3 regions of the Paenibacillus sp. Dod16 genome follow, and region 1 is predicted to be linked to each of the others. Evidence: riboswitches for the same ligand, from Rfam matches in the RefSeq annotation. Region 1 holds a riboswitch; each other region holds the start of a gene.
What was found. A riboswitch is a leader RNA that binds a small molecule or an ion and turns the genes downstream of it on or off. The one in region 1 is predicted to bind cyclic di-AMP.

Region 2: it holds a riboswitch for cyclic di-AMP, as region 1 does, so the genes downstream of both, ehuB (ectoine/hydroxyectoine ABC transporter substrate-binding protein EhuB) here and ACPV3A_RS29350 (C40 family peptidase) in region 1, are expected to answer to the same signal.
Region 3: it holds a riboswitch for cyclic di-AMP, as region 1 does, so the genes downstream of both, ACPV3A_RS21355 (C40 family peptidase) here and ACPV3A_RS29350 (C40 family peptidase) in region 1, are expected to answer to the same signal.

What each region holds. Positions count from the first base shown of each region.
Region 1 is NZ_JBNDYG010000046.1:67,881-78,859, forward strand. Features, by position in the region: gene ACPV3A_RS29310 (ABC transporter permease subunit) at 1-384, shown strand, start outside; gene ACPV3A_RS29315 (ABC transporter permease subunit) at 397-1,305, shown strand; gene ACPV3A_RS29320 (ABC transporter ATP-binding protein) at 1,321-2,325, shown strand; gene ACPV3A_RS29325 (ABC transporter ATP-binding protein) at 2,322-3,311, shown strand; gene ACPV3A_RS29330 (leucyl aminopeptidase family protein) at 3,358-4,818, shown strand; gene ACPV3A_RS29335 (copper homeostasis protein CutC) at 4,848-5,534, shown strand; gene ACPV3A_RS29340 (ROK family protein) at 5,570-6,523, shown strand; gene ACPV3A_RS29345 (hypothetical protein) at 6,918-7,445, opposite strand; cyclic di-AMP (ydaO/yuaA leader) riboswitch at 7,705-7,835, shown strand; gene ACPV3A_RS29350 (C40 family peptidase) at 7,839-8,315, shown strand; gene ACPV3A_RS29355 (stalk domain-containing protein) at 8,540-9,814, opposite strand; gene ACPV3A_RS29360 (2Fe-2S iron-sulfur cluster-binding protein) at 10,043-10,432, shown strand; gene ACPV3A_RS29365 (AraC family transcriptional regulator) at 10,526-10,979, opposite strand, start outside.
Region 2 is NZ_JBNDYG010000039.1:2,055-13,033, forward strand. Features, by position in the region: gene rnhA (ribonuclease H) at 416-1,078, opposite strand; gene ACPV3A_RS26380 (hypothetical protein) at 1,107-1,331, opposite strand; gene ACPV3A_RS26385 (helix-turn-helix transcriptional regulator) at 1,500-2,459, shown strand; gene ACPV3A_RS26390 (DinB family protein) at 2,536-3,060, shown strand; gene ACPV3A_RS26395 (DUF2179 domain-containing protein) at 3,187-3,717, opposite strand; gene thpD (ectoine hydroxylase) at 3,714-4,622, opposite strand; gene ACPV3A_RS26405 (ectoine synthase) at 4,637-5,029, opposite strand; gene ectB (diaminobutyrate--2-oxoglutarate transaminase) at 5,026-6,318, opposite strand; gene ectA (diaminobutyrate acetyltransferase) at 6,335-6,847, opposite strand; gene ehuA (ectoine/hydroxyectoine ABC transporter ATP-binding protein EhuA) at 6,873-7,730, opposite strand; gene ehuD (ectoine/hydroxyectoine ABC transporter permease subunit EhuD) at 7,745-8,407, opposite strand; gene ehuC (ectoine/hydroxyectoine ABC transporter permease subunit EhuC) at 8,410-9,063, opposite strand; gene ehuB (ectoine/hydroxyectoine ABC transporter substrate-binding protein EhuB) at 9,065-9,898, opposite strand; cyclic di-AMP (ydaO/yuaA leader) riboswitch at 10,276-10,421, opposite strand; gene ACPV3A_RS26440 (exosporium glycoprotein BclB-related protein) at 10,921-10,979, shown strand, end outside.
Region 3 is NZ_JBNDYG010000030.1:11,054-22,032, reverse strand. Features, by position in the region: gene ACPV3A_RS21375 (cytochrome c biogenesis CcdA family protein) at 1-332, shown strand, start outside; gene ACPV3A_RS21370 (DsbA family protein) at 438-1,121, shown strand; gene ACPV3A_RS21365 (disulfide oxidoreductase) at 1,140-1,571, shown strand; gene lgt (prolipoprotein diacylglyceryl transferase) at 1,961-2,866, shown strand; cyclic di-AMP (ydaO/yuaA leader) riboswitch at 3,119-3,252, shown strand; gene ACPV3A_RS21355 (C40 family peptidase) at 3,256-3,732, shown strand; gene ACPV3A_RS21350 (flavin-containing monooxygenase) at 3,996-5,033, shown strand; gene ACPV3A_RS21345 (ArsR/SmtB family transcription factor) at 5,166-5,540, shown strand; gene ACPV3A_RS21340 (heavy metal translocating P-type ATPase) at 5,687-7,891, shown strand; gene qoxA (cytochrome aa3 quinol oxidase subunit II) at 8,259-9,182, shown strand; gene qoxB (cytochrome aa3 quinol oxidase subunit I) at 9,207-10,979, shown strand, end outside.

The DNA.
Region 1 (10,979 bases):
GCCGGGATTATGTCCATGCTGGCAAGATACTCCCGTACGTCGATGCTCGAAACGATGCGCGAGGATTATGTGCGGACCGGACGCGCGAAGGGTCTGCGGGAATTCGTCGTTGTCGGAAGGCATGCGCTGCGCAATTCCTTGATTCAGGTCGTAACCGTTGCAGGGCTGCAGTTCGGATTTTTGCTGGGCGGTTCGGTTATGGTTGAGACCGTATTCAGTATTCCGGGCATGGGACGTCTCTTGGTCGACTCGATCGCATTCCGGGATTATACCGTCATTCAAGCGCTTTTACTGCTGTTTGCAGCCGAATTTATCCTGATTAACCTGATTGTCGATTTATTGTACGGTGTACTGAATCCAAAAATCCGGTATGCATCGAAATAGGAGGGGGAACTCATGAGCAACAATTCAACAGTGACGGTCCATTCCTCCGCGCCGGAGGATATGCTTGCAAAGAGCCAGGCAACTGGCAAATTCAGAGCGTTTACATCTAAATTCATGAAGCAAAAGCTTGCCGTAATATCAAGCGGATTTATCTTGTTACTCCTTGTGCTCGCGGTGATCGGTCCGCATATCGTTCCGTATCCTCCGAATGAGCCCAACTACGATGCAATGATGCAAGGCCCGTCGGCTGCCCACTGGGCGGGTACGGATGAGTATGGCCGCGATATCCTGAGCCGCTTGATTGACGGAACACGGTTAACCATGGCGGTCAGCTTAAGCGCGGTATTTATATCCGCAGTTCTCGGTACGATTCTCGGCTTGATCAGCGGCTACTATGGCGGCTGGATCGACCGTCTCATTATGCGGGGCAGTGACGTCATGTTCTCCTTTCCTGACCTGCTGCTTGCCATTGGAATCGTAGCGATTTTGGGGCCGGGATTATCGAATGTGGTGATCGCGGTGGCGGTCTTTGGCACACCGTCGTTTGCCAGAATCATCCGAAGTGTAACACTCTCCGCGAAGGAGTCTTTATATGTAGAGGCGGCAAGATCGATGGGGGCCAAGCATAACCGGATTATATGGAAGCATATTTTTCCCGAGACGGTTCCCAGCATCATCGTCAACGTGTCGATGCGAATCGGCGGCGCCATTCTGGCAGCTTCTTCGTTAAGCTTCCTCGGACTCGGGGCCAAACCGACAGAACCGGACTGGGGCGCTATGCTCAGTATGGGACGCGATTACTTAAGCATTGCACCGCATATCGTGTACTACCCGGGACTTCTGATATTCCTGACTGTGCTTGCATTCAATCTGATCGGTGACGGACTGAATGATGCCCTTGATCCGAAGACAAAAAACTAATAGGGGGGATAGATCGTGACGCAAACATTGCTTGAAGTAAAGGGGCTCAAAACCGAATTCAAACGCGATGGCTCATCGGTGCTTGCCGTAGCAGGGGTCGATTTTCACATCAATAAAGGCGAAGTGCTTGGACTCGTGGGTGAATCCGGATGCGGCAAAAGCGTGACCTCCCTGTCCATCATGAGACTTCTTAAGGATACGCCCGGCCGAATATCCGGGGGCTCGGTAAGTTTTGAGGGCAAGGATCTCGTACAAATGTCGGAAAAAGAAATGCGCCGCTATCGGGGTAACGAGCTGGCCATGATCTTCCAGGAACCGATGACATCCCTGAATCCCGTCCTTCGTATCGGGAAACAGCTGGAGGAATCCATTATGCTGCACTTGGGTTATAGCCGCAAGAAAGCGCGGCAGCATGCCATCGACTCGCTCAAACTTGTCGGCATTCCGCGGGCGGACGAGGTCGTGGATGACTATCCACACCAATTGTCCGGCGGCATGCGGCAGCGGGTCATGATTGCGATGGCGATGTCCTGCAATCCGAAGCTGTTGATTGCCGATGAGCCGACCACGGCTCTTGACGTCACGATTCAAGCTCAGATCCTGGATCTGATGAACCGACTCAAGACCGAGCAGGAAATGGGCATGCTGCTCATTACCCATGACCTTGGCGTCGTGGCCGAAATGTGCGACCGGGTGGTTGTCATGTATGCAGGCAGAGTCGTGGAAGAGGCAACGGTTGAAGAACTGTTCGAGAATCCTCAGCATCCATACACCAAAGGGCTCATTCATTCAGTGCCCAAGCTTAGACAAAAGGTACGCCGTTTGGAATCCATTCCAGGGAATGTGCCGGATCTGCGGAACATGCCGAAAGGCTGCAAGTTTGCTCCGCGATGCCCGTTCGTAATGGAGCAGTGCCTCTCCCAGGAGCCGGAGCTTCTCCCTGTCGCACATGAAGAAAATCGTAAGAGCCGCTGCTGGCTGACACAGGAAGGTCACACGAAGGGAGGAGAAACCGCATGAAAGAAACACCTCTATTAGAAGTGAAGAATTTGCAGAAATCATTCACGGTGAAAAAAGGATTCTTCGGCACATCCAAGCAGCTTCGTGCCGTGGATGGAATCTCCTTCGCGATCCATAAGGGCGAGACCTTCAGTCTGGTAGGCGAAAGCGGCTGCGGCAAATCGACGACAGGCCGCCTGGTGACCCGACTGCTGACGCCGAATAGCGGCGAGGTGCTGTTTAACGGAACGGATATTAGCGGATACAACGAGAATCAGATGCGCCCTCTGCGCAAAGACATGCAGATGGTATTTCAGGATCCATACGCCTCTCTGAATCCAAGGATGAAGGTCAAAGAGCTGGTCGCGGAGCCCTTGCTGATTCATACCAAGCTGAGCACCAAAGAGCGGGACAAACTGGCCTGCGAGCTTCTGGAAACGGTCGGATTGAACAGCTTTCATGCCGAACGCTTTGCTCATGAGTTCAGCGGCGGTCAGCGGCAGCGGATCGGCATTGCCAGAGCGCTGTCCGTGCGTCCAAATCTAATTGTTGCCGACGAGCCTGTGTCCGCGCTGGATGTTTCCATCCAATCGCAGGTGCTGAACCTGCTTCAGGATCTTCAAGAGGAATACGGCCTGACTTATCTGTTCATCTCCCATGATCTCAGCGTGGTTGAGCATATCAGCGACCGGATCGGCGTCATGTATTTGGGAGCGCTCGTGGAGACCGCCGACAAAGATACGCTGTATGATCGCCCGCTGCATCCTTACACTCAAGCGCTGCTATCCTCGGTACCCGTTCCGGATCCGAAGCAGAAGAAGGAACGGATCATTCTGAAGGGTGATCTGCCTAGTCCGGTGAATCCTCCGACAGGCTGCCGCTTCCATACACGCTGTCCTTCCTGCATGGAAGTGTGCAAACAGATTACGCCGGTATATCGTGAGGTTGAGCCGGGCCATCAGGTGGCATGCCATTTATATGACGAAGAAATCATGAAAAACGCTTAACAAACGCTTAACAGCGATGATTCTCTTATAGAGGAGGGAAGGCTCGATGAACATCACAATAGATGAAGCTCACCTGGCAGATACTTCGATTTATGTGGTTTATGAGGGGGCGGAGTCTCATTTTCGTTTAACGGAATCTCGAAAGCAGCGCATGACGCTGACGTGGTTCTATGGCCGCTCCGATCAAGAAGCGGATGATCTCGTTGTCGGCATGGGGCAGCGTTCAAACCTGACGTTGGAGCAAGTGCGCAGAACAGGCGCATCAGCCGCGAGAGCATTGCTCAAGGAGAATAAAACAAGCGCAGCGCTGATTCGCCCCTCAGTCCGCGGCGTCGGGGCATCTTCCCGGATTTCGATAGAGGAAGAACTTCAGGCGTGGGTTGAAGGCTGGATGTATGGACTATATCAATTCAATAAGCATCGCGGGGTCACGGCCAATCTGCAATCCCTGTCTCTTCATCTTCGACTAGAAGACTGGGAGGGGCTTTCCCGTGAAGATCTGGAAGCCATTATACAGACGGCAATAATCCGGATCGAAGGGACGCAGTTCACCCGAGACCTGGTGAATGAGTCTCCGGAAACGTTAAATCCGGAAGCGTTCGTAGCGGTTGTTAAGGACCGTTTCAAGAAGGCACCCGTTCAGCTACATGTGTATCGCGGAGAAGAGCTCCATGATCGGCAGATGAACGGTCTGATCGCCGTGGGAGCCGGCAGCAAATATGAGCCTGCCATGATTGAGATTGCCTATAATGGGGTGGGTTCCGATAAGGAGAGCCCTCATATTGTACTCATCGGCAAAGGCGTAACCTTTGATATGGGCGGCATGAACGTTAAAATCGGCCGGGACATCAGCGATGCTCGTATGGATATGGGAGGCGCTGCAGCGGTCGTGGGTGCCATGGATATTCTGGTATCGCAAAAAGCTCCGGTACGCGTAACGGCGCTGATCGCCGTTGCGGATAATTTATCGGGACCGGATGCGATGCTACCATCTTCCGTCGTTCATTATCCGAATGGTTTAAGCGTTCAGATCGCCAATACGGATGGGGAGGGCAGATTGATCATTGCCGATGCGCTGCTGCATGCAGCGAATCTTGGCGCAGATAAAGTGATTGATATCGCAACCCTCACCGGTAATGTCGGAGCGGCATTGGGCTTGGAGATTGCGGGTATCTGGGGCGACCCACAGATTACGGCCGATTTGGTTGAGCTCGGTGAGCGTAACGGTGAGCGCGTATGGCCTATGCCGCTGATGGACGAGTACGAATCAGAGCTTAGAAGCGATTATGCCGATCTGAAAAATGTCGGTACGTCCACTTTGGCTGGCGCTATAACGGCTGCGCTGTTTATCCGTCATTTTGTGGCGGATTCCATGGAATGGGTTCACATCGATATGGCGGGCACGGTCCAGTATAAACGGGATTTTCCTCATTCTGCAGCGGGGGCTACTGGATATGGCGCTAGATTGCTCGCGGATTATGTGGAGAAGCAGTTTTCCCATGCATAAAGAATCAACTTCAATAAGGAGTGACGATGATGCTGCTTGAAATAATCGCAACATGCGTGGATGATGCCATCACAGCAGAGCAGAATGGCGCGGACCGCCTGGAATTGATCACGGCGATCACCGAAGGCGGGCTTACGCCGGGAATCGGGCTTGTAGAAGAGGTTGTGAAAGCCGTTCAGATTCCTGTTCATGTCATGGTCAGACCTCATAGCAGATCCTTTGTGTACAACGAACATGATATAGCTACCATGATTGCGGAGGTGAAGGCGATCCGCAAGGCAGGCGCAGCTGGCGTAGTAATCGGCATGCTGACTCCGGAAGGAAAGATTGACGAGGTCTCCTTAGTCAAAATGCTGGAATGGACAGGGGATATGCAGGTCACGTTCCACCGGGCTTTTGATGAATTGGAGGATCAGTTCGAAGGGCTTCGTACATTGCAGAAATACCGGTCGGTTACCCGCGTCTTAACGTCTGGCGGGCCGCAGCCTGCACCGCAAGCCATCCCGAGAATTCGGGAGCTGGTAGAACATACGGCAGGAAGCGAGCTTAAAATATTGGCAGGCAATGGCCTGAAGTGGGAAATCATACATGATTTTATCGACCAGACCGGCGTGAGCGAGGTGCATTTCGGCTCCGCTGTCCGGTATGGCCGATCAGGGCTGAAGCCCATTGATCCGGTTGAGCTGCGATCATTGGCTGACAGCTTACATCATTAGAAGTAGCAAACCTATCGGAAACAGGTGAACAAAAATTGCAAACCGTATTGAATAAACAGCAAGAATTTGTGGTTGGCGTTGACCTTGGGGGTACGAAGATCGCGGCAGCGCTCTTTGATTCCGAAGGACAGCTGCTGAACCGGGAGCAAATGGAGACGGCAGGCGCGCGTACGGCCGAAGAAGTGGTTACGAGAATTACGAATATGATTCGCAGCGTCTCGGGCGGCCAATCGCTCCGAGGGGTTGGCATGGCTTCGCCGGGAACGGTTAACAGCCGGGAGGGCATTGTCATCCATGGGACGAATCTGCCGCAATGGACGAATGTTCCCCTCAAAGCATGGATGGAACGTGAGCTGCATACGGAGGTTCAGGTGCTGAATGATGCTAATGCAGCCGGATGGGGAGAGTATGTAAGAGGTGCCGGAAGAGGGGCGACGAACATGGTGTACGTGACGCTGAGCACCGGTATCGGCTCAGGCATCGTGCTGGATGGGAAGCTGTTCTTGGGCAGCAGTTCCTTTGCTGGGGAACTGGGACACCATATCATTGATCCCAGCGGTCCGCAGTGCAATTGCGGCAGCCACGGCTGTTGGGAGGTATTTGCTTCTGGAACAGCCATCGGACTCGCAGCATCCCAGCGAATGCTTACCCAGCCAAGTGTCATATCAGAACTGGCGGCAGCTGATGCGGGAGTGAACGCCAAGCATGTATTCGAGGCCAAACGTCTTCAAGACCCCGTTGCAATGGAGGTCATTGATCGTGCCATCTATTACATGGCGCTTGGACTGGTTAACGTCATTCACAGCTTTAACCCCGATCGCATCGTCATTGGCGGGGGTGTGAGCAGAGCAGGTGAGCTGTTGTTCCCGCAGCTGCGGGAAATGACGGATAAGCTGGTCATGCCGTCCTATTTAGGGACGTACGAGATCGTTCCTGCAGGACTTCGGGACGATGTTGGTCTGGTTGGAGCTGCGGCTTTGTTCCAGTAGCATAGGCCTGAAGAGAATGATACGAATAGGATCAATGATAAATAGATACCAGAAAGAGCGCTCGGAATGACGACGTAGTATCCAGTTACCTAGCTAAAGAGAAATCAACAAAAGCCGCCCTCAGAAGGGCGGCTTTCCAATTATTCATAGAGAGAGCGGGAAACGGAGCGATCATTTATTTGCGTCATAAGTCCGTAACAAGTAACAAGTGATAGGCGTGAACCGTAAACCGTCATCCGTTTGCGCTGGAGTCGATTTTTTTGGTTTCTGGTTAGGTTTGTTTGTATCCGACAAACAATAAACGGTTGCTCGCACTTTCCCGCCCGCCGGCGGAAACCGCCGGCTCCAAACCCGCACGTGGGGTGACCTGCAGGCTTGGAGCCGGCGGCTGTCGCTATTCCATGTACTTGGATGCGTCAAACGTAATCAAAGACGTATGATTGGCATGCTCAATCAGCGAAGAGAGCTTGGTTACCTCGCGTTCCTTCTTGCGGGCTAGCGCCTGATAAGCCTCTGGATCATATAAGGCGACGTTGAACAGCGTTATGGCACCGTCTCCGCTGCCACGGCTGCTCTGGCGCTCCAGCTTCTTGCGGGAACCGAGATGGGCAAGCTGTCCGATATCGCTGCGTATTTGTTTGGCCAGCTCGATCGCTTCCATGATCGTAATGTCGGAGCCGTTCCAGGGAATAGTCTGCGTGGTATTGGAGATTGCCATCAGCAAATCCAGCTTCCTATAATCCGCCGCGGCCGCTTCGATTTCTTCCGTAATGGCATCTACGCTGCGCGTAGGGTATTCCGCCGTCTCCCCTTTTTCAATAATCGTGCTGCTGTTGTTCAAGCGTTCCGACATCAACTGATTGATGAGACGGTTAATTGCTGCCCGGACAGCTAGTGCTTCTGCCATCGTTATTTGACTCATAAGTGATGGATCACCTCTTTAATTTCATTTCTGATATGTAAACGCATAGATTTGTAAAAAGTTGCTAGATTAATTAAAAAAGCAGCGCGGAAAGGAGAACAGAGTTACATAATTGTCATGACTGAGTGAGACGGTTAACCAATCTCCTGCCGAAATTCTTCATCTTTACGACAGCTCCAAACATAAAACGATAGATTTTTAGGATATCATTGACAGCATCCTTGCTTGTATACTATATTAAGAGAAGGTTACAAAACGTTAATGAATTTTGCCGAATTTCGTTTGTGAAAACGGGGGAACCGTCTTGGGTGAATTACTCTTGTATAGAGAGTATAGGGAACCTTCAACCGAACCCTTAGCTAACTCCGTAGGCATCGAAGGAGAGAACATATTTTGAAGAAGTTTGTCATCACTTTGCTAGGGTCTGCAATTATTTTTTCTTCTGGTGCCGTTTCAGCATTTGCTGATCAACAACCGAATTTTCAGTATCAAGTGAAGCAATTGGTAGGAACTCCATACAAATGGGGCGGAACGACTACCAGCGGGTTTGATTGCTCCGGATTTATACTGTACATGTTTAGAAATTTCGACATTGATCTTCCGCGCACTTCCCAAAGCCAGGCTCAAGCCGGTGAACATGTGGATCGCCAAGATCTGCGGGTTGGAGATTTGGTATTCTTCAATACGAGCGGTAGCGGAATTTCTCATGCAGGCGTTTACATTGGTGACGGACAATTTGCACATGCTTCCAGCAGCAAGGGAGTCAGAATCAGCAAGCTTAGCGATTCCTATTACGAGCCGCGTTATGTCACGGCACGTCGTGTTTTGAGTCAAGAAAACTATGCAAAGCTGGTAGGAAGCGCAAGCTAGTTGGATTACGCAGCCATTTAGAGTACGATACATAATCAGAAAGCCTGACAAAGGGATGACCTTGTCAGGCTTTCTTTTTTTAGATATGAGAGAGTATAAACTTCGAAGCTTGTGACTTCCTGATATCGCAAGAAAAACTTCTACTAACTGTCTGTCATCTGTGAAAGTACGTCGATAGACGTTTTTGTTACTATAAGTCTATCATCCCACAAGGGGGTGTTCGGTTACTCCTTAACAACAGAGGCATTCACAGCAGCTTCCATTCCATTATTATAGAGACGGAACAAGCCCAGACGCCAGAAGGCGGCTCCCTTCAGGTCATAACGTTTGGCCAAGCCGAGTTTATCGTCCACGGAAGTGGCGGTTTYGCTGCTTAAACTGATGCCAAGCAGGAGCTTCTGCTTCGGGACGCCTGCTTGGAGTGCCAGCTGGATCGCTTGGTCCACCAGACTGTTCGGTTCGGGAACCTGAGATTTGGTTCCAACCGGATTGTACTGATAGGCCATAACAATCAGGTCATCAGCGATAGAGGCCAGTGTCTTGTAATCATAACCTTTATAGGCGCTGTTCAATGGCGGCACGGCTAAAGACAGGGCAACGTCATTCGGCAATGCGGCTTTCAATTGCTTGACGTAATCATTGAGCAGCTTCTGCTGCTTCACGGCATCCAGTTTAAATCCGAGCCCTTCAAAGTCAAGCACAACACCGCCGAATCCGTTCTCCGCTACCGCGGATGTGATGCCTTCAATAGACTTTTGGCGCAGGTTGCTATCGCTTAGGACCTTGGTTAACTCGCCGTTCCCATCCAAGGCATAAACCATGAGATATGGTTTAATATTCTGATTTGCAGCATCTGCTACAATCGATTGCGGCGTAACGTCGCCAGCCGCAGCGGGGAGGCGGTACTCATCCCCTTGAAGCGTGAACTGACCCTCGCGATCGATGCGGCTCCAGCCAAAGGCAACTGAATTCATGGATCCCACAAGATCCCGTTCTTGGAAAGATTGTAATGCATAGAAAGCTCTCAAATGCATGTCGCGCTGTGGCGATACGAGGGAGACTGTACGAGTCGCCTGGTTCCAGCCGACATCAACGCCGAATTGGCTGCTGAACGAGCTGAGCGGGATCAGCACACGGCCTTCCCGCTCCACCGGCGGAGCTGCAAGCTTCACTTTTTTTCCATTGACGGTTGCGTTCGTGCTCCCCACTTGAAGTAATACTTCAGTCGATTGGCCTTTCACGCTGCCAATGGCCTTCACGGTTTGCGTCTTGCTACTCCATGTGATTTGAATGCCCAGTGCTTCTCCAACCGTCCGGAATGGAACGTAGGTGACCCCTTTGTCAACCCGCGGAGCCGCATCAAAGGTTAGCGTAACGTCATCCAGCTTTACCGATATGGCAGGCTCTGCATGTACCTGGCTAACATGGGGGGTGGTGCCGAGCAGGGATAAGGCAAGAACGGCAGCAACAGCTGTTTTTCCTATTTGTTTGTGCAGCATGCTTATGTATTTCCTCCGATCCATTAAAATAATAGAATGATTTCATAGAATATGGAATTGGGTCTAGCATACGCTAGTATAGCAAAATTTTCATAGAGTTCCAATTCCATGATGTCAATGTCATAGAATAGATATGAGTAAGCATATTGATTTTTTAAACTTTCCAGTATAATAAATGAAGGATTTGATACATAACCTGATGATGACATGCATAGGGGGATAATACGGGTGTTTAAATTCTGGAAGAAGAAAAAGGGCGGGGATAGCGGAGACAAAGCCTCGATCCCTCAAGCAGAAGAGATAATGGAAGCCGTACCGGATCCGATCATTGAGCTTGCAGGCCGCGAGGTTCGCCGCAGCGTGGCGCCTGTTCTTGGCATGACGGTGCTTGATCTGGCCGAGCGGAATGAGGTGGACTGGAACTCTTTTTGCAAAAGAGGAACTTGTGCGCGCTGCCGCTGCATGGTGGTGGAGGGAATCGAGTATTTGTCCGAGCCCAATTTGGCCGAAGAGCGGCGCCTCGATCCAGAAGAAATCGAAGAAGGCTATCGACTGGGATGCCAGAGCAAGATCGAAGCGGTCGGTCCCATCAAAATCAAGCATGCCCCATACTTTTGAAGACATTGAAGGCAGATTGCCGTTCATATTTAAAAGCAGGCAGCCGTACCACAACGGCTGCCTGCTTTGCTGGAAAGATAATACTGCAATCCTTTACTCAATCCCCATTTTGCTCTGTTCCCGGAACGAGCTCGGCGTTTGACCGGTAATTTTTTTGAATAACATCGAGAAGTACTTATCATTGCCGTAACCGACTTGGGAAGCAACCTCATGTACCGGCATTTCGGAATCCGCCAGCAGGCGCTTGGCCTCTTCAATCCGGCGGGATATCAAGTAATTGAAGGGGGAATCGCCGACTTCTTTTTTGAACAGATGGGATAAATAATGCTGACTAACATACATCGTATCGGCAATGTCCTTGAGACTGATGCTCTGGGTATAGTTGGTGTCGATAAAGTGTTTGGTCCGCAGTGCGATTTCGTTCTTGCCCTTCAAGGACTGGAATTGGTGTTTAACGTCCACAATGCGATAGATGACGGTAATCAATGACATCAGCAAGTTGGTGCTCAGCGTTTCATACCCCAGCACCTGCGAATCGCATTCACGG
Region 2 (10,979 bases), on a different contig from region 1:
TCCCTGCGTTATGGTCGTCGTATCGTCGTGGATAGAACCAAGGAAGCGTTTAACGGTTGACCTTCGGCGTTGGGGATAACCCGCCACCCCTCCAAGTTAATAGGGAATTATCCTTGCACTTCTCCACATTTGTTCACAAACGCTGGATAACTTCCCTGAAATAAAATATCGGAAATTCAGTTTGTGCGGAACGAACGGGGATAATGTTCATAACTCTGTGTATAACGAACTTATTCAAGATGTTATGCACAGTTCTTCCGATGTGAGGTAAGTCTTTTGTGTTAATTATCCACATGCGTTGATTTGGATTTTTCCGCATGAACCCGGAATCATGGCATATAAAAAAAAGCGAGAACAGGGAAGCCTCCTCCCTGTCTTCGCTTTTTAATAGTAAGGTGCCTTCTGCTCTCCCTCGTTACTTGCGCCCGTAATCGGCCTTAATCTCTCCCCAGCTCTTCGTTTGCCATTTCAGCACCTTGTTCTCATATGTATTGGTTCGAAGCCAGTGCTCGGCCCGGTCCACCAGATCCCAGATCTCTTGGGTTGACTCATCGCGCGGAAGCGTGGAGACCACCTTCTTCTGCTTCAGCCATTTGAGCGCATTCATGGAATCGCTGTACACCGTCTTGGTGCTGCCGATTTTCTTCAAATAAGCCAGTGCGTGGACGATGGCCAGAAACTCGCCGAGATTGTTCGTTCCCTTCGAAATCGGTCCGCACGAGAACAGAATATCTCCCGTCTGCGTATCCACGCCTTTGTACTCGACGGGTCCCGGGTTTCCTCGCGTCCCCACATCTACGGAAATGCTGTCATAATCGATCTCACCCGGTTCTTCGGCAGCAGATGCGCTGCTTCGCTTGTAGTTTTTGGAGCCTGAGCTGCCCGATTTGCCTCCGGACTGCTGCCCCCAGTAATTTTTATAACCGGCCGCATAGGCCTGTTCCGCTTCGCTCCGGGATTCAAACGCCTTGAACTTCGCACCTGTAAACTGATTGACCTGCTGCTGGCAGTCGCCCCAGCTTGTATAAATTCCGGGCACTTTACCTACCCAGACTACATAATATTTTTGCTTCGCCATCCTAAACCTCCATCCTGAACTAACCTCTCTAGCGTACTATATCACATCCTCCGAAACCAACAAAAAAAGCGCCATCGTCTCCGATCCGCTTTCTGTGTTTGATCTTATTCAATTGTTCCTGTTTCGTCGGCTTTACTCTCACATGCTGTGACAGCGCACTGTAATCTTCGTTGGTCTTTCTCATTGAGACGGCTGACCATGTTCCGGCACGTTCCGCTTTGCGGAGCGCTTTTTGCGTTTTGGTACGGGCCATAAGGCTCACACTCCTTGTATTATAGAATTCCCTTATATTGTACGGCAAAATGGATGGTAATGGAACAAAAGGCAGTCTGGGATTTCCTCTCCTTCTTCAGAAAACCTATGATATAATACGGAATCATTGGAGAATAGGTCCAATTAAGATAAGAGGGGTTGAAGCGATATGAAACTAGAGCGGCTCATATCCATGATTTACATGCTGCTGAACAACGAGATCCTGTCCGCGTCTGCCCTTGCAGAGAAATATAACGTGTCCCAGCGAACCATATACCGCGACATTGATGCAATCTGCGCAGCCGGCATTCCCGTTGTATCGTATCAGGGAGTGAACGGCGGTTATGGCATTATGGAGCAATACAAGATGGACAAAAGCTTGCTTGGCTCCTACGATGTCAGCGCCTTGATCACCATCCTGCACAGCATGTCCACGGTGTTTGAGGATGAACGGGCCATGGATACCATTCAGCGTTTGCAGACCATTGATCGTTCCGCCAATACGGCATCGCAGGGATTGTCCATGGATATCGGGAGCTGGCGCTCTTACAACGAAAGCCTCCGACTTCTTCGCCGCGCCATTACCGACAAGCATGTGATCTCCTTTCAATACATAAGCGCCAAGAATGAACGCATTCACCGTAAAGTCGAGCCCCTGCGACTCATGTATAAATTCGGCTCCTGGTATTTGTACGGATTCTGCAGAACAAGGGCCGATTACCGCGAATTCCGAATTTCGAGGATATCGGAGCTGTCCCCCTCCGCCGAGCCCTTTCAGCACCAGCATTCGGAGGAGCACACGCACGGTCCTCATCTTCAAGAGCAAAATCCGCACGACCGAGGGGAGCAGCATCCCTGGGAGCCTTCATCCGATGCGATGGAAGTCATCCTTCACGTATCCCCCCGGGCCTTGGCCAGAGCGATGGATCAATTCTATGATGTACAGCGGGAATTTTTTGAAGACGGCTCGCTCCGTCTCACGTTCAAGGTCCAAGATCCGGATTCCTGGTGGCTCTGGTCGACCCTGCTAAGCTTTGGTGAGGATATCGAGATCATTGAGCCGGCTGGCTTAAGGACGCTCATGCAATCCAAATTAGAAAAAATGCTGCAGGTATACACAAAAGTATGACAGTCCGCTGTCATACTTTTTTATTTACAATGTTCCCAAGAAAGCAAAAACGAAGAAGCCAAAGGGGACGATCACGATGAATTATCCTGTAAAAATGTATGAGTACCATGTATGGGCCAACCAAGCGATATTCAACCGTCTGCTGGAGCTGCCGGGGGAATTGCACAATCAGAAAATAACGAGCATTTTCCCAACCGTATCCGAGGCGTTGATTCACATTTACACGGCGGATCTTGGATGGATCAACATTTTGTCCGGGATGGATATGCAGCAGGCTTTAACAGAGGCCTTCCAGCTTCGGGAAGAGCTTGAGTCCATCTCACTGGAGGACCTAAACCTCCGGTTTATCGAACTATCCGAGCGATTCACGGCCTTTCTGGGCCAAAATCCTGACCTGGAACGGATGATCCGATTGGATAATCCTTATGCCGGGATCCGGGACACCCGCCTCTCCGAGATCATGCTTCATGTCGTGAACCACGGCACCTACCATCGTGGAAATATTGCTGCCATGATGCGCCAGCTCGGAAGCTCCTCCGCGATGACCGACTACGCTTTTTTTGGTACCAGAGTGAACCGGAGTTGGTGCTTGCCTAAATAACTCGCAGCAATATCGGCAATCCCCTGATCCGAATTCCATACCGGTTCAGGCCGGCAAAAGCCGCAGCCAAAAAGCCTGCTCCGAACGGGTCCGAAGCAGGCTTTCCTGTTTCTAGTTAAAAGCGTGCTACAATTTGCGTCCCTCCGTCAAGCGTACCCAGAAGCCGCCTTTAAAGCTCTTCGGTTCATGGGAGATAATGAACGCCTGCGGCGACATTTTGGATAGTGACTCCATCAACCGCCGCTCATTCTTCCGTTTCACGAGAACTTGAAGCACGAGCCGTTTGCCATCCTTACCGTCCGCTTCCCAGGCAGTCACGCCATACCCCTTCTCCCGCAGGTTCATCGCCAGGTTCGTCTCAACGGAATTCACGATAACCTGTACCACGATGTACCCGAGTGCCAGATACTCTTCGATCCGACTGCCGGCATATACGCCAAGGCCGAAGCCCAGGCAATAGGCCGCCATATTAAAGGGATTGTCCAGATTTTGCAGGACGAGATTAAGGCCGAGCAAGTAAACGAATACCTCCAGCATGGCCAGGAGAGAGGCGATCCCTCTCCTGCCTTTGATCATCAGAATCAGACGCAGCGAAAAGATCGAGACATAAACCACGTTGATGCCGATGATGGAGCCGATAAGTGACAGCGAGATCATAAAGAATCGCGGGTGGCGATGTACTCTGGTCTTGGCTTCTGGCCCGAATACGGCTGCTTGACCTTATTCTCCACGCTGTTGTAAACCATAAAGATATTGCTGCGCGGCATCGGCGTAATATTGCTGTTCGAACCATGCATAATATTGCAGTCAAAAATCACGATTGAACCGGCTTTACCGACAGGTGTGTCGATACCGCTTTTCTGCACCATGCGTGTCAGGCTGTCATGATCCGGAACGCCGTATTCCTGTTTGCGCAGGGAATCCTTGAAGTGATTCTCCGGCGTTTGGCCGATGCAGGCCACGAATTCCTTATGCGATCCAGGCACAACCATAAGCGGTCCGTTATAAGAGTAGTTATCCTCCAGAGCAATGGAGCAGCTCAAAGCTCTCATACGAGGCATGCCATCCTCAACATGCCATGTTTCGAAATCAGAGTGCCAATAGAACTCTTTGCCCGTGAAGCCCGGCTTGTAATTAATCCGCGATTGATGGATATACGTCTCGCTTCCCAAGAGATACTCCATGATCGCCAAGAGTCTCGGATGCCGGGACAGCTTCTTGAACACTTCATGGCTCTCGTGCACCGCAAAGACCGATCGAACTTCGTTCCCACCCGGCTCCCGGATCACTTCATCCTTATCCAGCTCTCTTGCCGATACCTGCAAACTGCGGGCTTCCGCCTGATATACCGACAGCTCCTCTCGACCAAAGAAGTCTTCCAGGAATAAATATCCGTTGCGCTCATAGAAGTCGGATTGCTCCTGCGTTAACGCAGCATCCGGTGTCCATTCCGAATGAACGACAGGATCCTGTCTCTTTAGGATCCGGGGTTCCGAATGCACTCTTGAAGGATAAACGTCTAGTTCTTTTTCCTGAAGGGCCGACACATGATTATTACTCATCGCATATCATCTCCTTAGTCCAAATTTGGGGCAAGCAGCGGGTAGGTTCCTTCCTCGTCATGAACTTCCGCGCCGGTAAGCGGCGGATTGAATACGCAAACCATCCGCATCTGCGAACGAGCTCTCAAATAATGCTTCTCGTGACCGTCCAGCGCATACATCATGCCTGGGGAAATAGGGTGCGTTTCACCCCCGACAATCTCGATTTCCCCCTCGCCTTCGATGCAGTACACGGCTTCGACGTGGTTTTTGTACCAGATCAGCGTCTCCGTTCCCGCCTTGATGAGGGTATCATTGAGCGAGAAGCCCATGCCGTCTTTTGTAAGCAGAAGCCTTCTCGAGTTCCATGTCTGGGTATCGATATCGTCTTTGGTATCCACGATCTCTTCCAAATGTTTAACAATCATGACAACCTCTCCTCTGCTGCTAATTGTTTCATACTGTTCTCAAATATCCCCAATCCCTCTGCCAATGTGTTCATTTCAATCGTAAGCGGCGGCATTAGCTTTGCCACTTCGCTATACGGACCGGACGTTTCCATAATCAGTCCATGCTCGAAGGCCATCTCGGACAGCCTGCCTGCGAGCTCCGGCTTATCGAAAGCAACCCCCTGAATCATGCCTCTGCCGCGGATTTCGCCGCCGAGCTGAGGATAATCCTTCACAACGCCTTCCAATGATTGGCGAATCCGATTTTCCCTGATGCCGATATCAAGCTGAAAATCTTTCGTTTTCCAATAATTCAGCGCTTCGGCTGCGGCAACGAATCCGAGATTATTGCCCCGGAAGGTACCGTTATGCTCCCCCGGCTCCCAAATATCAATCTCCGGTTTGATCAGCGTAATCGCCATCGGCAAGCCAAAGCCGCCAATCGATTTCGAGAGGCATATGATATCCGGTTCAATACCGGCATCATCAAAACTAAAGAACGGACCGGTTCGGCCGCAGCCCATCTGGATATCATCCAAAATCAGCAGCATTCCCTTATCCTTGCAGATGCGCGCAAGCTTCTGCAGCCATTCCCGGCTGGCGGCGTTCAATCCGCCTTCCCCCTGCACCGCCTCGACGATCACTGCGGCCGGCAGCGGAATTCCGCTTCCCGGATCATCCAGAAGTTTCTCCATATATGCCATCGTATCCACGTCGTCACCAAAGTAACCGTCATACGGCATAAACACGGAGTGACTTAGATCCACGCCGGCACCCTGGCGCTTGAAGGAGTTGCCGGTTACCGCCAGCGATCCGAGCGACATGCCATGAAAGGCATTCGTGAAGCACAGAACGGTGCTGCGCCCTGTCACTTTACGGGCGATTTTGAGCGCGGCTTCTACGGCATTCGTTCCGGTCGGACCGGGGAACATCACTTTGTGATCCCACCCGCGCGGCTTCAGGATGATCTCCTGAAATCGGGTCAGAAACGTTTCCTTCGCACCCGTAGCCATATCCAGGCTATGCGTGACGCCATCCTTCAGGATGTAGTCGACTACCTTCTCGCGAATCTTCTCATTGTTATGTCCGTAATTCAAAGCCCCGGCTCCCGCAAAAAAATCAATGTATTCATTCCCCTGCGTATCCCACAGCTTCGCATTTCGGGCCTTGTCAAAAACCGTCTGAAAGCTCCGGCAATAGCTTCTTACTTCCGATTCCAGCTTGTTAAACACAGTAAGCTTCGGTTTCTCCATGACTTGGTTGTCCATAGTTCCCTCCAATTGTTTAAATGTCATTGAAAAAGGGGCCAATCACGAATAACGGCTCATCTTCATGGGACGTTCCATCGGGGAACATCTCTGCTCCATAACCTACGGTTACGGTGCTGGGAATGGATTTCTCCTCGGCATAACCGAGAAACAAACGACGGGACGCCATGTTACTCGGCGATACCGTAGCTTCAATGTAACGGACGCCATGGCATGCCTTCTGATTCATCAGATTTGTCAGCATTGCCTTTGCAACGCCTTGCCTCCGATGCGAATTAGCAACGGCCACTTGCCATACGAACAGCGTCTCCGGATTGCGAGGAGAACGGAAGGCGGAAATAAAACCGATGATATCTCCTTCATGCTCGGCAATCATGCAGGTATCATGGAAGTAATCTCCAAGCAGCATGTAGCAATAGGGAGAGTTCAGATCAAGCGATCCGGTGTCGCGTATAAGCTCCCACACCCGGGTACCATCCCGGGCTTTCGGTCTTCGGTAAACAATTTCGGTATCGGTATCCACAGCCATTCTATACAATCACCTCTTTCCAGAACTAATTTCCGTTGGAACGGAATCGCTGCAGGAAGCTCTGCAGCCGCTCGCTCTGGGGATTATCGAATATCTCCTCCGGCGTGCCCTGCTCAACGATCCTTCCCTCGGCTCCGAAGATGACGCGGTCCGCGATTTCCTTCGCAAAATCCATCTCATGCGTAATCAGCATCATGGCCATTTCGCCTTCCTCCGCGATTTCCCGGATGACCTCCAGCACTTCGCCGACCAGCTCGGGATCAAGCGCCGAGGTCACCTCGTCAAACACCATAACCTTTGGCCGCATGACCAGCGCTCTGGCGATGGCAACCCGCTGCTTCTGGCCCCCGGACAGATTGGACGGGTACATCTTCAATTTGTCGGCCAAACCGACCTTACTGAGCATGGAGACGGCCCGCTCCTCCGCCTCCTCCTTGGATAAACCCAGCACTTTGCGCGGGGCCTCCGTCACATTCCGAAGCACGTTCATGTGCGGGAACAGATTGAAATGCTGAAAGACCATGCCGACATTGCAGCGCATCCGGTGCAAATGCTTTTCATTGGCCCGAACCAGCTTGCCCTTCTCTTCCATATGCCAGAGCAGCTCACCATCAACCTCGATGGTTCCCTCGGTGGGTTCTTCCAGCGTCATCAGCATCCGGCCCATCGTTGTTTTGCCCGATCCGCTTGGACCGATCACAGCCACCTTTTCTCCAGGCTGCATCTCCAGATCGATGCCTTTAAGCACCTGTAGATCACCAAACGACTTGGTCACGCCGGTATATTTCACAATCGGCTTTGTACCCGTAGCGGTAACGGGATTTCCCTCCTGCTGCGGCACCTTCGACGCTTCCGCCTGCTCATCGATCACAACGGCATTCAATTGATTCCCTCCTTTTATTTTCCACGCTGCAGATTCATGCGTTTTTCCAGCCTTTGCACAAGCAATGAGGCGATATAACTGATGACCAGGAACAGAATCCCGACCATCGTATACGGTTCAAATGCACGGAACGACTGCGACACGATATTTTTAGCCGTCAGCATCATCTCCACAAGCGTTATGGCGCATAGAATCGGCGTCTCTTTAAACATAACAATCAAATAATTACCCAGTACCGGAATGATCGGCGGCACCGCTTGCGGCAGGATAATACTTCGCCAGGTTTGGGCTTTCGTGTAATTCAGTGCTGTGGCAGCCTCCCATTGTCCCTTCGGCACTCCCTCGATTCCGGATCGGTACACCTCGGACAGATATGTGCTGTAATGCAGCCCGAGACCGATCACCCCGGCATAGAAGGCCGGAATGGAGATTCCGGTAAGAAGCGGCAGGCTGTAATACAGGAAGAAGACCTGCACCAGCAGCGGTGTATTGCGAATGAATTCGATCATTCCTTTGGTTATTAGTGACAGCATCTTAAATCGGCTCCGCACTGCAAAAGCAAGCAGCAATCCGATGATCAATGCCACCGCGAAAGCGCAGATCGTCACCCATACCGTCATTTTTAATGCACTCAAGAGCTGGGGCAGGATATCCCATACATAGTTCCAATCCCACATGACTATAACCTCCCCGCTGTCCATTTACGCTCCAGCAGTCGAACTGCCAGCGAAACGAGCGTAGCAATGACAAAATACATGAGGAGCAGCAGCACCAGAATCTCGGTCGTCCAGGAGATGTAATTATTGCGGAGCACCATCGCCTGATACGTTAAATCCGCCATCGTGATGAAATAAACCAGTGAGGTGGATTTGATGAGCTCCACAAGCTGATTCCCGAAAGGGGGAAGCATTCGCAGGGACGCTTGAGGCAATATGACATTCCACAGTCTTTGCCAAGGCTTCAGATTAAGCGCTACAGCGGCTTCCCATTGTCCTTTCGGAACGGCCAACACGGCGCTGCGAACGATTTCCGAGCCGTATGCGCCGAAGTTCAGTCCGATCGCGAGGATCGCAGCCAGCATTTTCGGAAGCTCGACGCCGATGAACGGAAGGGCGAAATACAACCAGAACAGCTGCACCAGCAAGGAGGTCCCCCGAAAGACTTCCACGTACACGGCTGTCAACGTGCGAATGATCCACAGCTTCGACAGTCGGCATAACCCGGCTGCAAAGGACATCACGACCGCAAGAATGGCTGAAAAGAAAGCAACTACAATCGTGATCTCCGCCCCTTTCAACAGCGTAGGGAGAAAATCAATCCACGAATTCGGCATGCTATTCCCCGCAAAGGGCAGCGGCCGTCATCTCGCCCGGGAGCTCTTCTTCTGTGAACCCGAACTTCTGCAAAATTTCCAGCAGCTCGCCCGACTCCTTCATTTTTTGAAGCTCCGCATTATAAGCCTCCTGGAACTCGGTATCCGCTTGGCGGAAAGCCGTAGCTCCATAACCGCGAACGCTTTCGCCGTCGATGACCGGCTGCTCGAAATCAGCCACGCGTTCGATGCTGTCGTCGCTGGCCGAATCCAGCATCGCCTGCAGGGACGGCCCCGTCATGGTAATTGCATGCACCCGGTCTGCCTGAAGGGCGCTAATGGCCGAGGCTTGATCGGGGACCTGCACAATCCGGTCCGTAGGAATGCCGGACTTTTCCATATAGCCGATTTCGACCGCACCGGTCATAACGGCGACCTTAGCTTGGTCATGATTGGCAATATCCTCATAACTTCCAAGTCCCAGCGGATTCCCTTGCTTCACCGCAATGGCTTCCCCGATGCTGTACTCCGGATTAGCAAACAATACGGCAGAGCAGCGATCCGGATTAATGAACATGCCTGCGGTAATTAGATCAAACCGCTCGGCCTGCAGTCCGGCAACCAGCGATCCGAATTCCGTAAGCTCTCCCCTCATTTCCTTGATGCCAAGCCGCTCCAAAATAACCCTCGCAATCTCAACCGCTTCTCCTGTCAGCTCCCCGTTGGCCTCTTTATAGGCATAAGGCTTCTCATTCGCAAATCCCACGGTGATATACCCCTGCTCAATGGCTTGCTCCAATGTACTCCCTTTGTCGCCGCAAGCCGCAAGCGACACCCCCATAATCAATGACAACATCAGTACAACCACTCTCTTCAAAACTTCCCACAACCTTTCATTATGACTTTGGTATTCTTAAAAATGGCATGTTGAAATTATCCATGTTAACCCATATGTTAACTAGGATTTAAGCGTATTCAGATACCTTGCATGGGTCGGACCTTCAGGGAAGATGATTCATCCATCTCCTTCCACGCTTAAACCCAATGCCATCTGACCGATTTAATTGGTTTTGGTTAAACATTTGCAGGCCTTGCCCCTCCTCTTTAGCAGAATACAAAAAGACCACCAAACAGGGGATCTAGACATAGCTCCGCCAGCAGGGGGTCAAAAAATAGAGAAAAGGCCCCTAAAGAGAATTAAGGGCCTTTGTTATGAACATCCATTATGTATGCAAGACCCATCCACTGCTGACGAGGTTAGCTGACGGACTCGGGTAAGATGGTACCCTACACTCGTGATTCCAAGTGACTCGCCCCTGATGAAACTGGTTCCCCCGCTTTCCGGAAAATGTATGCCGGAAACTAAGCGTGTGTCCATGATAAAGGGAACTTCAGGAAAAGTCAAACCCCTTTAACCGCTTTTTCTGGAAATTCAGAGGCGGAAGTTCCGCTCTTCCAGGGCCTATGACAAGCATGAAAAATGCCTCATTCAAGCCTCTCCCCCAACGATGCAGTAATTTTATTCCAGTCTCATTTTTCGCTATATAGCAGGCATTTGCCATGCCTCCCTTACTCATTCATGTGGTGGATCGTTTATGCCATGAATTACATTCGGATTGTGAAAGCTTTCCCCACACATTTACGGCGTAAATACGGCGCAAATTTTTTTTTTGAACCGCTGCGTACCGAGCCTATGAATATCGTAGGGAAATCCGAAATTCATCCTATAGTTTTGCTATTCGTCAATAGATGAATGCCTCCGGGGCTAGCGTACATTCTGGAAATTATAGGTGTTTATCTATCATTTATGCGCTATTAACCCATGCCGTACCGAGAGTATTTGCGTAGTATAGAAAAAATCTAAAGGAGGTGCTTCATTTGGAACGTTCTTCTAGAAAGAGAAAATTGTGTGCTCTTAAAAAAATAGAGAAAAAAGT
Region 3 (10,979 bases), on a different contig from region 1:
GATATCTTGGATCGATATTAGTTGGATTATCATTCTCTGCAGGATGGACACCGTGTATCGGACCCATTCTTTCAGCCGTTTTAGCTATGGGAGTAACAAACCCTGAGAAGGCAGTGGGTTACATAAGTGCATATACATTAGGGTTTGGGATTCCGTTTCTCATTATGGCCTTTTTTATTGGCAGATTAAAATGGATCTCAAAATATTCTTCACTAATGATGAAAATTGGCGGGGCGATGATGGTTCTTACCGGAATATTGCTTTACACAGATCAAATGACCAAAATCACCATATGGTTAATCGGGCTATACGGCGGGTTTACAGGTTTTTGATGTAGTTCGAGATCTGGAATTAAGGCGGTGATAAACATATAAAACGGCAAGTAAGCAAACATCTAAAAAAAAAGCAACTAAACGAATAAATAGCTGAGGTGAAACATGAATAATAAGAAGAAATCATCAAAAAATCTAGTTATTTTCACCATCATTTTTGTGGGCCTGGTGGTAGCTTTGGTATTGTTAAACCAGAACAGCCAACCATCAAATCGTTCGGAAGGGGTATTTGACAACCCACCGGCCACGGAAAACCAGCCTACTCTAGGTGACAAAAACGCAAAGGTATCTATCGTGGAGTTTGGAGATTATAAATGTCCCTCCTGCAAAGCCTGGGGAGAGAATATAATGCCACAACTCTCGAAGGACTTTATCGAAACAGGAAAAGCATCATTCTCCTATATTAATGTTCTTTTTCATGGTGATGAGTCAAAAACAGGCGCACTTGCTGCAGAAGCAATACTACTGCAGGATCCTGACGCATATTGGACATTTCATCATGAAGTATTTAATGCACAACCTGAAACAGAGCAGCATGATAACGCATGGCTAACCCCAGAAAAGGCGCTGGAGCTTGCTAAAGAATATACACCTAATATCGATCTAGCGAAGCTTAAAGAAGATATGGGAAGTAAGCAGATCGAAGACCAAGTTGCTTTAGATGAGGAATTAGTCCGTGAATATAATGTACAACAAACACCCACGATTATGATCAATAATGTTATGGTAACGAACCCGTTTGATTATGAGGAGATATCATCCTTAATCAATGCGCAACTGAAGGAGTAGATGGGAGGGGATCGAGTAGTGGTACGTGACAAAACAATATATTTAGCTTGGGTTGTAGCACTTACAGCAACGCTTGGAAGCCTCTATTTTAGCGAGATAAGGGGGTTTATTCCTTGCGAATTGTGCTGGTATCAGAGAATACTAATGTATCCACTCAGTATCATTCTTGGAATTGCGGCCTTTTACAGTGAGACAAGCATAAAAAAATATGTGCTTCCATTTTCGATTTTTGGAGCATGCGTTTCATTATTTCATTATTTGGAGCAGAAGGTCCCTGGATTTGCAGCAATCAAGCCATGCACGAACGGGGTGCCGTGTAATGTACAATACATTAATTGGTTTGGTTTTATAACGATTCCTTTTCTCGCATTAGTAGCATTTATTTTAATTACAATCTTAATGGTACTCACAAGATCTGAGGCTGGCGTGAGCCCAAGACCAGGCAACTAATTGCTAAAAAACACCAAAACGACTACTAGAATCAGTACTAGTGAAATAATCGTTGTCAGCGTTGCACCAAGTAACCAGGACACCTTGTTCTTCACAAAAAGGGATAACAGTAAGTGAATGATAAACGGACTGATATAATGTGCTATTAAATGAACGGTACTGTTGAAATCAATAAAATAGATATCCGTCAGGAAAACGATACTAATCATAGTAAACAGTAACAGTGAGCTTAAAATCATAATCCTAGGCTTGAGAATTGAAAGAAAAGTATCATTGTTCAACATGTATCGCCTTCCTTATTTAAATATAGGATGTTTAATCGAAATTTCATCATTAATTATGAATCAATATTATCGGTTACTAACGATATGGGATTGAGGTGAAAGGGTTTGTTCGATGCGATTAGTCCAATTGCATTTCGATTAGGGCCAATCCAATTATACTGGTACGGAATTATCTTAAGCGTAGCAGCTCTCATTGGTCTAATCGTTGTTATTCAAGAAGGCAAGCGGTATCAGATCCATCCAGGGTTCTTTTTGGACATGGTGCTAGTTGGCGTGCCGTCGGCTATCGTCGGGGCTAGAGCTTACTATGTCATATTCAAGTGGGAAGATTACCGCGATAACTTTTGGGACGTTTTCAAAATATGGAACGGTGGAATCGCCATTTACGGAGCTTTAATCGGAGCGATCGTTGCTATGATTTTTTTCTTTCATATACGTGGCTATAATTTTTGGCGTATTGCAGATCTATGTGCTCCGGGTTTGATTATAGGACAATTGATCGGGCGTTGGGGAAATTATATAAATCAAGAAGCTCATGGAGGGCCAGTATCTGAGGATTTTCTCAGGACAACACTACACTTGCCTAACTTTATTGTCGATCAAATGAATATCGAGGGTGTCTATTATCATCCGACCTTTCTGTATGAGTCCATTTGGAATTTGGTTGGTTTGTTGTTGCTCTTATGGTTGAGACGCCAGCCTTTTCTACGTTCAGGAGAATTATTTTTGACTTATTTCACTTGGTATTCCATCGGACGGTTTTTTATCGAAGGACTGCGTACCGACAGTTTAGCCTGGTTTGCCTCTAACTGGCTTGCAAATTTGATGAAATTACTTTGGTCACCGATGGGGCTTATGTTCCAGGAAGGCGAAATGAGTTATGGTACAGTTCGTGTCTCGCAGTTATTGAGTGTCTTTATTATCCTAATTGCCATTTGCCTCATTGCATACCGAAGGTTTAGAAACCATCATGAGCGATATGAAGACCCAATCGCCAGTAATAGATCTTAATTAATTTAATATAAGAGGCAGTCGAACTTGGTTCGACTGCTATTTATTTCGAACCTCAGCAAAAGTATTACAATATTGTTTTATTTGTTTCTGCGTTCAATACGAATTCTTTTCGATTAATGTTCTGATATAAGTCCAATAGGTACGGGGATTTAAACAAATATTAACATTAATTTAAGGAGGAAAAGAATTCTAAAGATAAGATTGACAATCGCGAAAAAATAGACTACATTATGTAGGGTTACAAAAATTTCATAAATTATGCCGAATTTCGTTTTTGAAAACGGGGGAACCATTTTTGGGTGAATTATTCTTGTAGTAATGGGAGTATAGGGATCCTTCTACCGAACCCTCAGCTAACTCCGTAGGCATCGAAGGGAGAAAAAATCTTGAAGAAAATGTTACTGTCGTTGTTAGGGTCTGCCATTATATTATCTTCGGGAACAGCCAGTGCGTTTGCAGATAATCAACCTAAGTTGACTACTGAAGTAAGTAAAGTCGTTGGAACACCCTATAAATGGGGAGGTACAACTTCAAGTGGTTTCGATTGTTCCGGCTTTATTCTGTACATTTTTGATAAATTCAACTTAGATTTGCCACGTACATCGAGTGCTCAGGCCAAAGTGGGGACTCCAGTCTCAAAAGATAATCTGAGACCGGGTGACTTAGTTTTTTTTAATACGAGTGGCAGGGGAATTTCTCATGCTGGAATCTATATTGGCAATGGTCAATTTGCACATTCGTCCAGTAGTAAGGGTGTAAGGATAAGTAAACTGTCAGAATCCTATTATAAACAACGATATGTAACTGCAAGAAGAACCATTAGTCAAAAAAGTTACACGATGATGGTCGGAAGTTACAATTGAAATCATAAAACAAGCCCTTCAATTTATGAAGGGCTTGTTTTATGATTTCAATTCAATGTTACCCTTATGGGGCTTGCAATCGTGTTTCCTTCTTAGACATACGTTGGTGCTTATTACTTCAATGTACAAAACACCAATGACTTGATGCCTATTTAGAAGATGTGCATTTCTGCCGATACTCAATGTTGGGATATTCATTATTGATGAATAAATGCTCATATGATACTTTAAATAAAAATATTAAAAGGAGGGATGATATTTATATGTTAGATGTTATAGTCATCGGTGGAGGTCAGGCCGGGCTTGCGGCTGCTTACTATCTCAAACAAAAATCTGTGGATTTTCTCATCCTTGATGGTCACAAGGAGGTTGGTGACTCTTGGAGAGATCGCTATGATTCTCTTCATCTGTTTACGCCAAGAATGTATAATAGTCTACCAGGTGTTCCCTTTCAAGGTGATCCTCAGGGTTTACCACATAAAAATGAGGTTGCAGATTATTTGAAAGATTATGCGAATCGTTTAGAGCTTCCTATTCAAAGTAATACACAAGTTACATCATTAACCATGAACAATGGAATCTTTGAAGTCTCCACATCGGAGGGTACATTTAGATCAAAAAAAGTTATAGTAGCCACCGGTCCTTTTCAGAAGCCACTAGTACCTTCTTTTCATGACAAGCTTGGTGATGCAGTTATACAATTACATTCTTCTGAATATCGAAATAAGAACCAACTTAAAGAAGGGGTTGTTTGTGTTGTAGGTGCAGGAAACTCCGGGGCCCAAATTTCCAGTGAATTGGCAGATGATTTTGAAGTGCATTTGTCCGCAAGCAGTGAGATCCAATATAAACCGTTACATATTTTCGGCAAGAGTATTTTTTGGTATTTTGACAAGGTGGGCTTTCTAACAGCAAACCGCAAAAGTATGTTAGGTAAATGGTTACACGCAATGCCAGAACAGATCTATGGAAAGGAGTTGAAGCTGCTCATTCAACAAGGAAGGATAAAACTCCATGCAAGGACGGAAAAGATAGTGGATCAAAAGTTATATTTTCAGAACGAAGGAACTCCTATACATATCGACAACATTATCTGGGCTACAGGTTTTAAACGTGATGATCACTGGATAGACATAAAAGCGGCATTTAAAGATGGGCATATCGATCATATGGAAGGTGTATCCGTTGTAAAAGGACTCTACTTTGTTGGATTACCGTGGCAAACATCAAGAGGGTCAGCACTGCTTGGATGGGTGAAATATGATGCTAAGCGTATTGTTGATCATCTGCTGAGAGAATAAAAATAGGGTAGGAGTAGTAGTTCGGGACACTTTTCTTCTGACAAAATTCGGTTTGTTAATCGTAATCCTTTCGTTTTTTGTGCCTTTGCTATAAAATAAGTGGTAATGGTAAATAGGATGGTGATTACGAAAATGGAGCAGAAGGATCCCTTGATTGAAGATTGTGACACATCATGCTTTGGGTCTGAGGCTGATTTAAAACAAGTTAGGGCCGGAATGATTGATGAGCATGCAGCTGTTCAAGTGGCAGACTGGTTTAAAGCCTTCAGTGATCCTACTCGGGTTAAATTGATCAATGCTTTATTGCAGAAAGAATTATGTGTCCATGATCTTTCTGTATTACTCGAGATGGGACAGTCAGCGATCTCGCATCAACTGCGATACCTTCGTAATATGAGGATCGTAAAACGTCGTAAAGTGGGCAAGACGGTGTTTTATTCATTGGATGATACACACATCGAGCAAATTTTTACACAAACCCTACAACATACAATGCATGGAGAATAACATAAAAGCACCCGCAGTCAGCTGCTGGTGCTGTTTTTGTTGTGTTTAGAAGTCTTCACCTAATGTAGCGGAGAATGTACGAAATAATTGACAACTAACTTTTCATTTGAATATAATGAGTTTAAATAACATATGAATAATTGTTCATGTGTGTACGGCAAGGTTGGTGGAAAGGAGAACATACGATGGAAGCACAACAACAAAGGGTTAAAAAAGAGTTGATATTAGAAGGACTGGATTGTGCTAACTGTGCAATGAAAATCGAAAATGGTGTTAAGAAAATTGAAGGTGTAAGTTCCTGTTCCGTTAATTTTGTAACGAAGACACTAACGATGGAAACTGCAAACGGACAGGTTGAAAACATTGTATCGAAAGCCAAGGAGAAAGTGAAAACACTAGAGCCTCATATCCGAGTGATTGAAAAGAACAAATCTGCAGCAGGGGCATTACATTCAGAGGACAGTCACGGTCATGGAGATGATCACGGACATTCTCATGAACATGGAAATGAAAATACGAAACGGATGTTAATTCGTTTATTGTTTGGTACCGCTATTGCAGCGGTTGGCTTATTTTCTTCTTTTTCCGGTTATTTAGAATTTGCACTGTTTGCAGTAGCTTACATTGTTATAGGTGGAGATATTGTCTTTCGGGCAGCTAGAAATATTGTTCGCGGCCAGGTTTTTGATGAAAACTTCCTTATGACGATAGCAACACTTGGTGCTTTCGCCATTCAGGAATACCCTGAAGGTGTCGCCGTGATGTTGTTCTATCAGGTTGGGGAGATGTTCCAAGGGATCGCTGTAAATCGTTCTAGAAAGTCCATCAGTGCTCTTTTAGATATTCGCCCTGACTATGCAAACCTTAAAATGGGTAACGATACAAAACGTGTATCTCCGGAAGAAGTTAAGATCGGTGACTTTATTGTCGTAAAGCCAGGCGAAAGGGTACCTTTGGATGGTAAGGTCATTGAAGGGAATTCAGCAGTAGATACCTCTGCATTAACTGGGGAATCTATTCCAAGAGAAGTGGAACCAGGTCAAGATGTCCTAAGTGGATTTATTAATAAGAATGGCGTATTAACGGTAGAGGTAGCCAAGGAATTTGGTGAATCTACAGTTTCAAAAATTCTGGATCTAGTGCAAAATGCCAGCAGTAAAAAAGCACCAACAGAAAATTTCATAACAAAGTTTGCCCGCTATTATACGCCAGTGGTGGTCATTATTGCGGTATTGCTCGCTGTGTTACCTCCCCTTATTATAAGTGGAGCCACATTCTCTGATTGGATTTATCGTGCCTTAGTATTCTTAGTTATTTCATGTCCATGCGCTTTAGTTGTTTCGATTCCGCTCGGATTTTTTGGTGGTATTGGAGCTGCTTCAAAAAATGGGGTATTGATTAAAGGAAGTAATTATCTTGAAGCGCTTAATGATGTCAAATATGTTGTGTTTGATAAGACGGGAACCCTTACAAAGGGAGCATTTACGGTAACCAATATCCATCCAATGGGCGAGATTTCTAAAGACGAGTTGCTTAAATATGCAGCGTATGCCGAAATGCACTCTACCCACCCGATTGCAGATTCGATAAGAGCAGCATACGGGCAGGAAACAAGTGAAGAAGAATTGGAAGGATACAACGAGATATCTGGTCATGGCATTCAAGTAAAGGTTAATGGAAAAGAGGTCTTGGCCGGTAATGCGAAATTAATGAAGAGAGAACAAATTCCATTTAATCAACCTGAAGATTTAGGCACTATCGTACACATTAGTATTGATCGAGAATATGCTGGGTATATTGTCATTTCCGATGAGGTGAAAGAGGATTCTGCAGAAGCTATTCGCTCTTTGAAGGAACTCGGAATTAAAAAGATAGTTATGTTAACAGGTGACTCTAAAGCTGTAGGGGAGGCTGTGGGACGCAAACTCGGATTAGATCAGGTACATGCTGAGCTCCTTCCGCAGCATAAAGTAGAAGAAATTGAAAAGCTGGATCAACAGAAAACATCAAAAGAGAAAATCATATTCGTTGGAGATGGTATTAACGATACACCGGTATTAGCTAGAGCTGATGTGGGAATTGCAATGGGTGGACTTGGTTCAGATGCAGCCATTGAGGCTGCTGACATCGTGATTATGACAGACGAACCATCCAAGATTTCATCAGCAATTCGTATTGCGAAGAGAACCCGAAGAATTGTTTGGCAAAATATTATCTTCGCACTTGGAGTTAAAGCCATTTTCTTGTTACTTGGAGCCTTCGGCATTGCAACGATGTGGGAAGCCGTTTTCTCCGACGTTGGGGTAACACTCCTCGCTGTATTAAACGCAGTTCGTGTCATGAAGAGTTAAAATTAAAGAGCCGTAATTGGCTCTTTTTTTTATTTCATAACCATAGTACCTTCTTTAGCAGTCCCATAACACCAAAACCTCTAAAGAACCACATGGATTCGACGCTATCTCCCGGCATTAGGCTATAAACTATTTAACATTACAGAACAAGGTTATGAAAATTCTGAGGCTGTTTTGTGTTGAAAAGGTGAATAAAGCGTGAAAGAGTTATGACAATCCGCCTAAAAGACTACAATGCGTAGTCTTATTTATATACAATGGTTTAAGCACGTATAAGTCGACAGCGAGGAGTGAAGGAAAGATAACTATTGAGTGCGATCCGATAACCTAAAACGTATGGCATGAATTTTTGAGAAAGGGGTACTTCATGAAAATAAAATGGGCAATGTTATCATTGGTTTTTATTTTTGCTACTGTTCTGACCGGTTGTGAGCCACTTAAGGTTTTAGATCCAAAGGGACCGCAAGCTCGTACAACAGCTGATGTCATTATGATATCCATTTGGACCATGGCGATTGTTGTTGTGGTTGTGATTGCACTTTATGTTTTGATTATTAGAAAGTATCGAGCCTCCAAGCAAAGTGATGAGTATGAACCTCCTCATATTGAAGGAAGTCTCAAACTCGAAATACTCTGGACATCGATCCCCATATTAATCGTAGCCTTCCTTTCGTTTGTAACGGTGAAATCCACTTATGAAGTGGAGGCTATCCCTAAAGGTTATACGGAGGAGCCTTTAGTCATATACGCATCTTCTTCCAACTGGAAATGGCATTTTAGTTATCCTGAAGAAGATATCGAAACCTTAAATTACTTATTTATCCCGACTGACAGACCGATTCAATTCAAACTGTATTCTTACGGACCCATATCGAGTTTTTGGATTCCCCAGCTCGGTGGACAGAAATATGCCATGGCTGATATGGTAAACACTTTAAACCTTGCAGCTGATGTGCCAGGCGAATACACCGGCCGTAACGCTAACTTCTCTGGTGAAGGTTTTGCTCAACAAACATTTAGCGTAAAAGCACTATCTCCAGAAGAATATGATGAATGGGTCAATGAAGTTAAAGCGACAGCTAACCCCCTCACTGAAGAGAAGTTTAAAGAACTGCTCGAACCAGGGCATCTTGGACAGTCAACATTTACAGGAACACACTTAGGCTTTTCACCACCTCCAGCAGGTCACCATCCTTCAACCAAAGAAACGGATGCTGAAGGTGATTCTCCAACTGAAGAAAAAGGCGAAGAAAATCCTGATGAAAACAATATGAGCAACATGAACCATTGAGTTCAGCAGAAAGGAGACAGGAGCATGGATTTTTTCGATCGATTTGCCGTCCCCAACCCGGGACCGACGATTTATGCCTCAATGGTTGCTATAGCTCTTACCGTTTTCGCAATAATCTTTGGCTTAACCTACTATAAAAAATGGGGTTACATATGGCGTGAGTGGCTAACAACGGTTGACCATAAACGTATTGGTATCATGTATCTCATATCTGCTCTGCTGATGTTATTCAGAGGCGGCGCAGACGCGATTATGATGCGTGCACAAACGGCCGTACCTGATAATAATCTTCTTGGAGCCCAAGAGTATAATGAAATATTTACAACCCATGGGGTTGTCATGATTATTTTTATGGCGATGGCATTCATTATGGCTTTAATGAATTTTGTGGTGCCGCTTCAGATTGGCGCTCGTGATGTTGCATTTCCGAGGCTAAATGCCTTAAGTTATTGGTTATATTTTTCCGGTGCTATGCTATTTAACATTTCTTTTGTAATCGGTGGATCTCCTGATGCTGGTTGGTCATCTTACTTCCCTCTTGCCGGGAACGAGTTTAGCCAGTCCGTAGGAACGAATTACTATATGTTCGCTCTTCAAATTTCGGGCATTGGTACTTTAATAACGGGTATCAATTTTATCACGACGATATTAAAAATGAGAGCACCAGGCATGACCTTGATGAAGATGCCTATGTTCACATGGTCTGCGCTGATTACCAACCTTATTATTGTGTTTGCGTTTCCTGTCCTAACCATTGCGCTCATCATGGGGACAATGGATCGACTTTTTGCCACAAACTTCTTTACAACGGCAGATGGCGGTATGGACATGCTTTGGGCTAATTTGTTCTGGGTTTGGGGACATCCAGAAGTATACATTTTAATCCTGCCGGCATTCGGTATTTATAGTGAGATTATTTCTACCTTTGCTCGACGTAATCTCTATGGCTACAAATCCATGGTAATATCCATGGTTGCCATCTCTGCACTGTCATTCTTAGTCTGGGTACATCATTTCTTTACAATGGGTCAGGGAGCGCTCGTGAACAGTATCTTCTCGATTACGACCATGGCTATAGCCGTACCGACGGGGATCAAGATATTTAACTGGCTATTCACCCTTCGAAAAGGAAAAATTGTTTTTACGGTTCCCATGCTGTATTCCTTAGGGTTTATCCCCATTTTCACCATTGGTGGAGTAACCGGCGTCATGCTGGGAATGGCCAGTGCGGATTATCAGTACCATAACACCATGTTCTTAGTGGCCCACTTCCATCTGGTTATTATTCCAGGAGTCGTTTTTGCGATGCTTGCGGGTCTTACTTACTGGTGGCCAAAAATGTTCGGCTTTATGCTAAATGAGAGAATTGGGAAATGGGCATTCTGGTTTATTGCGGTAGGTGTTTGTGTAACCTTCTTCCCTATGTTTATCTCTGGCTTGGACGGACAGGCAAGACGAATGTACACATATTCAGAGTCTACCGGATTTGGTCTGTGGAATATGATTTCATTTATTGGAGCAATTGGGCTTTTAATCGGATTTGTACTTATCGTGTATAACATCTATTACAGCACTCGCTTTGCATCAAGAGATATTCCGGCTGATCCTTGGGACGCTCGATCATTAGAGTGGGCGACACACAGTCCAGTACCTGAATACAACTTTGCTGTAATTCCAACGGTAAATTCAACTGAAGCGTTCTGGGATTATAAGAAGAAAGGATTCAAACTTTTCAAAAATAAAATAGATCAAATTCATATGCCGAATAATAGCGGATTACCATTCATCATGGCGATT